2 regions of the Kitasatospora sp. NPDC087271 genome follow, and region 1 is predicted to be linked to the other one. Evidence: riboswitches for the same ligand, from Rfam matches in the RefSeq annotation. Region 1 holds a riboswitch; the other holds the start of a gene.
What was found. Region 1 has a riboswitch for cobalamin ahead of ACIO9K_RS14870 (HoxN/HupN/NixA family nickel/cobalt transporter). Riboswitches for the same ligand answer to the same signal wherever they lie in the genome.
Positions count from the first base shown of each region.

Region 2: it holds a riboswitch for cobalamin, as region 1 does, so the genes downstream of both, ACIO9K_RS17880 (ABC transporter substrate-binding protein) here and ACIO9K_RS14870 (HoxN/HupN/NixA family nickel/cobalt transporter) in region 1, are expected to answer to the same signal.

Region 1 is NZ_JBIUYQ010000007.1:212,389-217,866, reverse strand. It holds gene ACIO9K_RS14890 (CobW family GTP-binding protein) at 1-457, opposite strand, end outside; gene rpsN (30S ribosomal protein S14) at 463-768, opposite strand; gene rpmB (50S ribosomal protein L28) at 768-1,004, opposite strand; gene rpmG (50S ribosomal protein L33) at 1,130-1,294, shown strand; gene ACIO9K_RS14870 (HoxN/HupN/NixA family nickel/cobalt transporter) at 1,407-2,522, opposite strand; cobalamin riboswitch at 2,552-2,766, opposite strand; gene ACIO9K_RS14865 (metalloregulator ArsR/SmtB family transcription factor) at 2,848-3,231, shown strand; gene ACIO9K_RS14860 (DNA-formamidopyrimidine glycosylase family protein) at 3,297-4,106, opposite strand; gene ACIO9K_RS14855 (AAA family ATPase) at 4,187-5,041, opposite strand; gene aroQ (type II 3-dehydroquinate dehydratase) at 5,121-5,478, opposite strand, start outside.
Region 2 is NZ_JBIUYQ010000009.1:156,833-162,310, forward strand. It holds gene ACIO9K_RS17860 (alpha/beta fold hydrolase) at 1-341, shown strand, start outside; gene ACIO9K_RS17865 ((2Fe-2S) ferredoxin domain-containing protein) at 641-1,384, opposite strand; gene ACIO9K_RS17870 (ABC transporter ATP-binding protein) at 1,381-2,154, opposite strand; gene ACIO9K_RS17875 (iron chelate uptake ABC transporter family permease subunit) at 2,196-3,275, opposite strand; gene ACIO9K_RS17880 (ABC transporter substrate-binding protein) at 3,272-4,216, opposite strand; cobalamin riboswitch at 4,338-4,543, opposite strand; gene ACIO9K_RS17885 (hypothetical protein) at 5,102-5,478, shown strand, end outside.

The sequences.
Region 1 (5,478 bases):
GCTCCACCAGGTCGTCGGAGACGGAGAGTTCGCCGATCAGCCGGTCCGGGTCGACGGCCGTGACCACGCCCGCGAGTTCGACGGCGTCCTCCAGGTGGCGGCCGTCCGCCTCTCCCCCGGCGATCACCTCGACGGCCGGGTGCGGGTCGCTGCCGCCCCACAGTTCGACGATCGCGAGCCCGTACCGGCCCTCGTCGGCGATCCGCAGCAGTCGCGGCAGCAGGTCCTCGCGCAGGGCGCAGCAGGGGCAGTCGTTCACCAGCGGGACGTCGGCGGCGTCGAACCCGCCTCCCGCGTCGCGCAGTTCACGGTGGACGACGCCCTGCGAGGCCTCCCGCAGGTCATGGTGGAGGACCACCGCGTCCACCGCGGCCGCCGCCAACTCCCGGACGGCGGCGCGGCGTTCGTCGGCGTGCAGTCCGGCGACGACCACCACGGGCAGTTTGATCCCGTCCACGCCGCTCACCAGCTGGCCTTGCGGACGCCGGGCAGGTGGCCGGCGTGGGCGTGGACGCGGAGGTTGACCCGGGAGAGGCCGAAGGCGCGCAGGTAGCCGCGGGGGCGGCCGTCGACGGCGTCGCGGTTGCGGATCCGGGTGGCGCTGGCGTCGCGGGGCTGGCGGGCGAGTTCGGCCTGGGCGTCCGCGCGTTCGGCGGGGGCGGTGCCGGGGTGGGCGATGATCCGCTTGAGCTCGGCGCGGCGCTCGGCGTACCGGGCCACGACGGCGCGGCGCTGCTCGTTCTTGGCGATCTTGCTCTGCTTGGCCATCAGACCTTCCCCCCTCGGGCGCGGATGCGGGCGACGGCGGCCTCGATGCCGATCGTGTCGATGGTGCGGATGCCCTTGGCGCTGAGGGTGAGCCGGACGTACCGGCCCTCACCGGGCAGCCAGTAGCGCTTGTGCTGGATGTTGGGGTCGAAGCGGCGGCGGGTGCGGCGGTGCGAGTGCGAGATCGCGTTGCCGAATCCGGGCCGGCGGCCGGTGAGTTGGCAGTGGGCGGACATGGGTGCTCCCTGACGTCCGGGAATGGGCGGGACGGAGCTCACGTTACACCAGATGAAAATGACTTCCATTTCGGTGTACGGTTTCGCCCCAGCCCCGAACACCCCGCCAACCCGGGAGGACACCCATGGCCCGCAGCGAACTGCGCCCCGTCATCAAGCTCCGCTCCACCGCCGGCACCGGCTACACGTACGTGACCCGCAAGAACCGCCGCAACGACCCTGACCGGATGATCCTGCGCAAGTACGACCCGGTCGCGCGCCGGCACGTCGACTTCCGCGAAGAGCGCTGAACCCCGCCCGCCCGACGACCGGCACCGACCCGCAGCGACGAAACGGCGCCTCCCCCGGGATCCCGGGGGAGGCGCCGTCGCTGCTCGCTGCCGTCGCTGATCGCAGCCGTCGCTACTCGGCGGCCACCCAGCGCTTCTCCACCCGGGCCAGCTTCCAGTAGGCGATCGCCGCGGCCCAGACCACCACGAACAGCCCGGCGATCGCGTAGCCGACGTTGTCCAGCGAGATGCCCGCGATCCAGCCGGTGACCGGGTCGGTCAGATCGAGCTTCTCGTGCAGCACGCCGACCAGTTCGATGGTGCCGATGACGAAGGCCACCGCGATCGACAGCCCGGTGATCGTCAGGTTGTAGTACACCTTCCGGACCGGGTTCGCGAAGGCCCACTGGTACGCGAAGTTCATGAACGTCCCGTCCAGGGTGTCGAACAGGCTCATCCCGGCCGCGAACAGCAGCGGCAGGCAGACGATCGCGTACCAGGGCAGCCCGGCCGCCGCGCCCGACCCGGCCATCACCATCAGGGTGACCTCGGTCGCGGTGTCGAAGCCCAGCCCCAGCACCATGCCCACCGGGAACATCTGCCCGGGCCGGGTGATCGACCGGGTCGCCCGGTTCAGCACCCGGGCCATGAAGCCGCGCGAGTTGAGGTGCTCCTCCAGCTGCGCCTCGTCGTACGACCCGGCCCGCATCGCCCGGAACACCTTGAGTATGCCGAGCAGCGCGGCCAGGTTGAGCGCGCCGATCAGGTAGAGGAACGCGCCGGAGGCCGTCGTGCCGACCATCCCGAGCCACTTGTGGGTGGCCGAGTCGTCGTCCATCAGCGTGCTGGCCAGCTGCGCGCCGCCCGCCACCAGGGCGGCCATCAGCACCACCATCGAGGAGTGCCCGAGGGCGAACCAGAAGCCGACCGAGACCGGCCGCTTGCCGTCCGCCATCAGCTTGCGGGTGGTGTTGTCGATCACCGCGATGTGGTCGGCGTCGAAGGCGTGCCGCATGCCGAGGGTGTACGCGGTGATCCCGAGGCCCACCCCGAAGACCTGGGTGCCGACCGCGTAGTTGTGGGGCGCGACCAGGAAGACGAGCGTCCCGAAGGCCACCACGTGCATGGCCAGGATCACCCCCATCAGCCCGGCCGTGCGGACGGTGTCCTCGCGCTTCCAGCGGAACGTGGGCAGCACGGACGGTGTCGCCGGCGCCTCGGCGGCGGCGGCGGTTTCGGGCAGGGTCATTCGGGTCACGCTCCAGCACCTCGTGGAAACACTTCGTGAGATGCCGTGGCCGGTCTCCTGGCTTACGGGGGTCCCGTACCCGCCTTCCCAGGTGCGCGAGGCTCCCAGTGGCGTCGTGGGTACGGACGTCTCTCCATCGTCGACGATCACGATGGCCCGATCACAGTGGCGAGGGCCGCTCCGGACTGGGACCCCTGAGGATCCGTCACCGGTCTTCCCGAGCACCACGGCGGGGAACACCGTAGGGGCCAGGACCCACCCTTGCAAGGCTGCGCACCTGCGCAGGTGTCCAGGATCACAGGCCCCCTCCTGCAACAATGTGCGCATGCATCTCGTACCGGCCGACCGCGCGGGCCACCGCACCATCGACGGACACCGGGTCTGCGAGGCCATCGCCGCGATCGGCGACCCCGCGCACGTCCGCACCTGGGCCGAGCGGTTCTCCCTGCTCGCCGACCCCGGGCGGCTCGCCCTCCTGCTCGCCCTCCACCGGGCCGGCCCGCTCGCCGTCTCCGACCTCGCCGTCGCCACCGGCATGCGCGACCCCGCCGTGTCCCAGGCCCTGCGGCTGCTCCGCACCGCGGGCGTGGTCACCGGAGACAAGGACGGGCGGGTCGTGCGCTACCGGCTCGTGGACGAGGCCCTGCGCCCCCTCCTCGACGCGTGCGCCGCCGCCGAACACCACGAGCCCAACACGGCCGTCGGCTGACCGGCTCCCCCCCCCCCCCCCCGGAGGACGCGCCGGGGCCCGGCCGGAGCAACCCTCGAACGCGGTCAGGCCGCCTGGCAGGCGGGGCACCAGAAGAGGTTGCGCGCGGCGTGCTGCTCCGTCCGGACGTCGGTGCCGCAGACCAGGCAGGGCATCGCGGCCCGCCGGTAGACGTACACCTCGCCGCCGTGGTCGTCGACGCGCGGCGGGCGGCCCATCGCCTCGGGGGTGTGCTCGGGGCGGACGGTGTCGATCCGGCCCGCGCCGACGCCCTCGTGCATCAGGGCGACCAGGTCGGCCCAGATCGCGTCCCACTCGCCCCGGGTGAGGTCGCGGCCGGCGCGGTGCGGGTTGATCCCGTGGCGGAACAGCACCTCGGCCCGGTAGACGTTGCCCACCCCGGCCAGCACCTTCTGGTCCATCAGCAGCGCGGCGACGGTCGTCCGGCTGGCCGATATCCGGCGCCAGGCGGCCTGCGGGTCGGCGTCGGCGCGCAGCGGGTCGGGGCCCAGCCGGGCCGCGACGGCGGCCTTCTCCGCGCCGGTGACCAGCGCGCAGGTGTTGGGGCCGCGCAGGTCTGCGTAGCCGTCGTCGTTGGCCAGCCGCAGCCGGACCAGGCCGACCGGCTCGGGCGCGGGCCCGGTGCCGAAGGCGAAGCCGCCGTAGAGGCCGAGGTGGACGTGCACCCAGGCGCCCTCCTCGAAGCCGAGGAACAGGTGCTTGCCGACGGCTTCGGCCGCGGTGAGCAGCTGCCCGTCGATGGCCTTGGCCTCGTCGGCGAACCGGCCCTGCGGGCTGGACACCTCGACCGGGCGGCCGCCGAAGGCCTTCCGGTTCTCGGCGGCGAGGCGGTGGATGATGTGGCCTTCCGGCACGGGCGTCAGCTCCCCCGGGGTGGTTCGACAGGACCCGCACATCATCGCAGCCGGCACCGACACCGCCGGATCGTCGCAGGTCAGCGCACCGGCATGCCCATCAGCCGGGCCAGGATGACGCGGTCCAGCTCGGCGGCGGTGCCGGCCACGTCCAGGTACGAGTTGTCGATGATCGGCAGCCCGGAGTTGTACCAGCCGGCCATCCGGCCGTGGATCCGCGCCACCTCCTCGTCACCGAGCCGCCGGGTGCCGCCGCGCCGGGCGTTGCGGTGCAGCACGGAGTCCAGGCTGGGCAGCAGCACGACCGGGATCATGCCGGGGCCGATGTGCCGCTTCCAGCCGCCGAGGCCGATGGCCGGGCGGTCCGGGAAGACGGCGTCGTCGATGATGCAGGAGATGCCGTTGGCGAGGTAGTTGCGGCAGGCGAAGCCGCAGGTGCGGCGGGCCAGCCGGTACTGCGCCTCGGAGGCGTCGTTCCAGCCGGACTGCGGGTTGGCGAAGCCGGACTGCACCCACTCGCGGACGTCGTCCAGGCTGATGTGCGCGGTCGGGCTGGGCCGGCGCTCGGCCCAGTACCGGGCGACGGTGGTCTTGCCGGCCCCGGCCGGGCCGATCAGCAGGACGGCGATCGGACTGGTGGGCGCGTGCCGCTGCGGCGGGTGGGCGGGGAGTTGCACGGGCGTGCCGGAGGGCAGCACGAAGTGCCCGGTGGACCCGACGGGGACCGGCGCGCCGGGCGCGGGTGCGGCCGGGGCGGGCGCGGCAACAGGAGCGGGCGGCACCGGAGCGGCCGGAACCGGCGGCGCGGCGGCGGGAACAGGAGCCGGAGCGGGCGGCACCGGCGGCGGCGCGGCGGCCCCCGACGGCTGCGGCCCCGGCGGAGCGACGGGACGCGGCGGGACCTGCCCGCCCCCGGCGTACTGCGTCACGGTCACCTCCCGACACCTCTCAGCGGGGAGACTACACGGCGGCCCGGCGGCGGGCACAGTCCGCCACCGGGCCGCTGACCAGGCGTCAGCGCGTGGTGAGTTGCTCGGCCAGGGCGCGCAGGGCCAGCTCGTACGAGCCGAGCCCGAACCCCGCGATGGTGCCGGAGGCCACCGCGGCGATCACCGAGGTGTGCCGGAAGGTCTCCCGGGCGTACGGGTTGGAGATGTGCACCTCGATCAGCGGCGCGGTGCGCTGCGAGGCGGCGTCCCGCATCGCGTACGAGTAGTGCGTGAACGCACCCGGGTTGATCACCACGGGCACCTTGCCGTCGGCCGCCTCGTGCAGCCACTCCACCATCTGCTGCTCGGAGTTGGTCTCGTGCACCTCGACCTCGAAGCCGAACTCCTTGCCGAGCGCGGTGCAGCGCTCGACCAGCCCGGCG
Region 2 (5,478 bases), on a different contig from region 1:
AGAGCGGCTGGCGCGTCCCCCCGATGCCCGAGCTGCCCGCGCCCCTCGGCCTGTTCGGCGTCACGGACCCGGCGGACGTGGCCTGGCTGCGCGAGACGCTCACGGACCAGGCGGTGCGCTGCCTTCGGCAATCCGTGCGACTGGACAACCCGGCTGCGGACGCGATCCCGCGCACGCACATCCACAACGTCGGCCCCACGCCGCCGGGCATCACCCGCCGCCCCGTCCCCCCGATCCAGCCCAACGGCTCCGCCGCGCAGGTCTGGGAGCTGCCGACCGGCCACGACTGCATGATCACCATGCCGAGGGAACTGAGTGAACTGCTCCTCAAGCTCGCCTGAGTAGTACATCGTTGACCTGAGGTGATCTCGGTCTGCGGGTCGGGCATCGGGTCGGCGTGGATCCGGGGGAGATCGGGCAACTCCGTGGTGAGCCGGCCGCGCGGGTGGGGCTTCGTCGCAGGTCGAGCTCGCTGTGGGTCTACTGCCGGTCGTCCTTGAGGGCTTCGGTCATCTGCTCGTCGATGGCCCTGATCTGGTCGCGGTAGGGGTGGAGGGTGGAGGGTGGCTTCGATGCCGCCGCTTGGTGCTGTCGGCCGCGGGGCGGGGCACGGGCTCAAGCTTGGGCCTCGTGGTCGCGATCAGCCGTCGTGGTGGTCCGCCTGCTCCTTCCTGTGGCGTGGGAGTCGGTGGGACTCGACCGGTCGTCCGCCGGCGAGGTGCTCGGTGACGATGCGGCCGGCGACGGCCGGGTCGATCTTCCCGTACCAGATGTCGTCCGGCTGCACGCTGGCGACGGGGGCCTGGTTGCAGGGGAACTGGCACCCCGTCTGGGTGACGAGCACGTCGTCGTCGCCGAGGCCGTGCTCGGTCAGTTTCCGTACCAGGGCGCGTAGTCCCTCCTCCGCGCCCTTGGCCGCGCAACGCGGGCCGCGGCACACCAGGACCTGGTGCCGGTGGCCGGGGACTTCCTCCCAGGCCGCGGACGTGAGGCCGGGCTCCTGGCCGGTGATGGCCCTCGTCACCGCGGCCACCGCGGGGACCGCGTCCGGCGAGTCGGCGAGGCGGGTCGCGACGAGGAGTTCGGGACGGTGGCCCGCGCGCTCGCGCCACCAGTACGCCGCGATCCGCCGTAGCCAGGACTGGGCCGGGCCGGACGCCGCGAGGCGGACGCCGATCACGACCACGGTCTCGGCGCCCGCGTCGGCCAGCCTGGTCAGCTCGGCCGACAGGGAAGGGTCTGCCTGCTGCAGGAACGCGATCGAGGCCTGGTGCGACGCCGCTGTCCGGAGGAGTTCGTCACGGCGGACGGCTTCCCCCATCGACATGCCGACCAGGAGCGTGGCACTGCGGCGGGCGAGCGCGCCCGGGACGGGGCGGGTCATGGTGTTGTCCCTTCGGGGAGCAGTCCGTTCCACCGGATGTGCGGTCTGTCGTGCCGGGGGTGTCGTTCCACGGTGACGTCGACGCCGTAGACGTGCGCGATCGTCGGCGAGGTGAGCACGTCGGAGCTGGGCCCGTGGGCGACCAGTCGGCCGTCGAGCAGGACGGCGACCTCGTCGCAGTAGGCGGCGGCGAGTTCGAGGTCGTGCAGCGCGGCTACCGTGGTGATGCCCAGCCCGCGTACGGTGCCGAGGAAGCCGAGTTGGTGGCGTAGGTCGAGGTGGTTGGTGGGCTCGTCGAGCAGGAGCACGCCGGGCTCCTGCACCAGTGCCCGCGCGAGCTGGACCCGCTGCCGCTCGCCACCCGACAGCGTCGGCCAGGACCGGTCGAGCAGGTGGCCGACGTCGGCTGCGGCCACGGCCGCGGCGAACACGGACCGCTCGTGGGCGTCGGTGGCGGAGTTCGCCGGCACGGGCCAGCGGCTGCGGTGCGGCGTGCGGCCGAGATCGATGACCTGACGGACCGGCAGCGACAGCCGGGTGTCCGCCTGCTGCTCCATGAAGGCCACCTGTCGTGCTCGTCGGCGGGCCGTGAGTGCGTGGAGATCCTCTCCGTCCAGGAGGACCCGACCCTCGCTCGGCCGGGTCAGTCCGGCGACCGCGCGCAGCAAGGTGGTCTTCCCGGCGCCGTTGGGTCCGAGCAGGCCCGTGATCCGGCCGGGGGCGAACGCGAGCGAGACCGCGTCCAGCAGCGTGGCTCCGCCGATGCTCACGCGGAGCTCCTCCGTGCGCAGCTCGGCGGGGGGCGTCACCGTCACTGCCCCCTCCCGTCGGCCCGCCCCTGGCGCCACAGCAGCCAGGCGAAGAAGGGCGCTCCGAGCCCGGCCGTGATGACGCCGACGGGGATCTCCCGGTCGGGGAGGACCGAGCGCGCCACGATGTCGCTGCCCACCAGGAGGGACGCGCCCACCAGTGCCGACACGGGCAGCAGGAGGGCGTGGCGCGGGCCGCAGACGAGACGGACGACATGCGGTACGACCAGGCCGAGGAACCCGATGACGCCGGTGTGGGCGACCAGGCACGCGGTTACCAGCGCGGCGGTGGCGACGAGGACCCAGCGGGTGCGCTCGACGTGGACGCCGAGGGAGCGGGCGGCGGTCTCGCCGAACGCGAAGGCGTCCAGGTCGCGGGCCGAGGAGGCCAGGACCGTGACACCGGCCAGCGCGACCGCGGTCAGGAAGACGGCGGTGGGCCACCGCACGCCGGCGACCGAGCCCAGCGTCCACTCCATGACACCGCGCGCCGCGTTGCGGTCCCCGAGGACCAGCACGACGAACGAGGTGTAGGCCCCGCACATCTGTCCCACCGCGATGCCGGCGAGCACGGTCCGGGTGGTCGGTAGCGACCGGGTGCGCGCGCCGGCCAGTGCCAGGACGACGACGGCGGCTAGCAGGGCACCGGCGAAGGCCGCCGTGGACACCGCGCCGGTGCCCACGGCGCCGGACACGCCGACACCGAGGACGATCACGGTGACCGCGCCGGCGGCGGCTCCGTCCGAGATCCCGAGCAGGAAGGGATCGGCCAGGTCGTTCCCGGTCAGCGTCTGCAACACCGCACCGCAGACCGCGAGGCCGGCGCCGGTGGCAGCCGCTCCCAGAACCCGGGGCAGCCGCAACTGCCAGACGATCTGGTCGTCCAGCAGCGTCACGTGCGGGTTGCCCAGCCCGAGACGGCGCACCACGACGTCGATCACCGTCCGGACCGGCTCGTGTTGCGAGCCCACGGCGAGGCCGAGGAGCACGGTGGCCAGGAGCAGGGCCGCACCGATGGCCAGGGCCGCCGTCGCGCGGCCCGGACCAGGGGGCCGCGCGACGGCGGGGTGGGGCGCGGTCATGAACCCGGGTGCAGTCGGCCCAGTCCCGCGGACACCCGGGCGGCACCGTCGGCGAGCAGCACGCCGGGAGTCGACTCCGAGAACGGCACCACCACGAAAGCCTTGCGCTGTACGGCGGTGAGCTTGCTCAGCACCGGGTCGTTCTCCAAGTAGTCGATCTTGGACTGGGCCGTGTCCCAGCCGGCGTCCGCGACCACGATGGCGTCCGGGTCTGCCGCGACGACCTTCTCCCAGCTCACGTTCTGCCAGCCACCGGGCAGGTCCCCGAAGACGTTGCGGGCGCCCACGGCATCGAGAACGAGTTGAGGTCCGCCGTGGCCGGCCCCGACGAACGGCGCCTTGGTGTCCGAGTCGTACCACAGGACCTTCAAGCCCTTGCCAGCGGCCGTTGCCGTGAACTCGGCCAGTTGCTGCTCCTGTTGCTGCTGGATCGCGGCGGCCCGCTCCGTGACACCGAAGACCTTGGCGACGTCGTTCAGTTCGCCCCACACCGCCTGCCAGGTCGTCGGCGGCACCTGGCTCTTGTCCGAGCAGCCGAACGGGGACAGGTACGACGGGATGCCCTGGCCGCGCAGTTCCCCCCGGGTGCCCGCGACCTTGTCGGTGAACGCGCTGGAGTAGGAGGCGTACAGGAAGTCGGGACGGGCCGCGAGGAGCTTCTCCTTCGTCGGGTAGTCCTTGGAGAGCACCGGGACGGAGTCGTAGGCCGCCTTCCACTTCTCCGGGATGGAATCGTCGAGGTAGGCGGTACCGGCCATGCGGGACTGCAGGCCGAGGGCCAGGGCCACCTCGGTGGCACCCTCGTTGAGCGTCACCAGCCGGTCGGGCGGCGCGCCGACCGTCACGGTGGTCCCGCAATTGTCGACGCTGACCGGCGCGGCAGTTCCGGCCGTCCCGCCGGACGTGGTGGGCGCGGGGGCGCCCGTGCAAGCTCCGAGCATGCCGATGAACAGGAAGGCCGCGACCGCCCGGCCGACACGTATCGGACCTGTGGGACGTACGGAACATATCGAACGGAACGGATACGGCAGACCGCTGGGCACGTGTTCTCCAAAACCCTCGTGGAACATGTAGCGCCGTGGCCGGTCTCCTGGCTTCCGCATCAACGCGCCGCGGCCGACCTTCCCGGACGGCTCTTCCAACCCGCCCAGTGGCCCTGACCGCTGGAAAAGCCGGTCAGCGAGGGCCGCGGAACTCCGCGGCAACAGTGGCGAGGGCCGCACCGGACTCAGACCGGTTTCCCGTACACCACGGCGATGGCAAGGTATCAGGCGTGGTCAGGTCGGAGCTGGCCAGCCCGTGGGATGATCGTCTGGACCGTTCCCGGGGGCGGGGGAGGGATCGGCCACGGGGCCCGGCCGGGGGTCTCAGGTGCGGGCGGCGGCGACGATCCAGTTCCTGAACTCGACGGCGTAGTGCCGCAGGTGGTGGTCCAGGACCTCGTCCGGGCACGTGACGGGGAAGTAGGGCGCCGCCACTCGGCCACCTCGCGGCTTCGCAGCAGTTCCTGCTCGTAGGCACGGCGTTGCTGGCCGGCGGTGCTGGCACACCGGCCCGAGCGCTCCCGCGGTCGCTCGGGGTGCGGGCTGAACCTGCCGACCGGCAGGTAGGGATCAATCATCGTCCGCTGATCGTCCGTGAGTTGCCGACGCGTCACAGCCCACAGTCCTCCCTGTTCCGCCCTCGGAGGAGGGTGCAACCAGAAGGCTGATCACTACCTCACACAGGCCCTCATTCCCGCACGTCGTGGCGGTTGGTGAACCAACGAGGTCCGCCGTCCCGTTGAGGCGTGTACCTGACCATCCTCCGATAGAGAGTTGGCTGCCATGACCTCCAAGCGTGTTGTCCAGTCCTCCGTACTGACCGCCGTCCTGGCGCTGAGCGCCGGCTTGGCCCTGGCTCCCGCGGCGCAGGCCGCCGGCCCCTCCGCCGGAACGACGCGGTCGGCCGCCCCAGCGGCGTCCGCCGCCTACGCGGTGCGCAGCACCCAGGTCACCCTGTCGAACCAGACCGGCAGCATGCTCTACCTCGGCTCGGCCACCCTGGCCCACGGGTGCTGGAGCGCCGGCAGTCCTCTGCCCCCGAGCTACATCCTGCCGAACGTGGCCCCCAGCTGGAAAACCGAGTCGTGCGGGTTCCTGACGGGCACCGAGGGGCAGATCGGCTTCGGCGTGGACACCTGGAGCGGGTTGATCCACTGGAG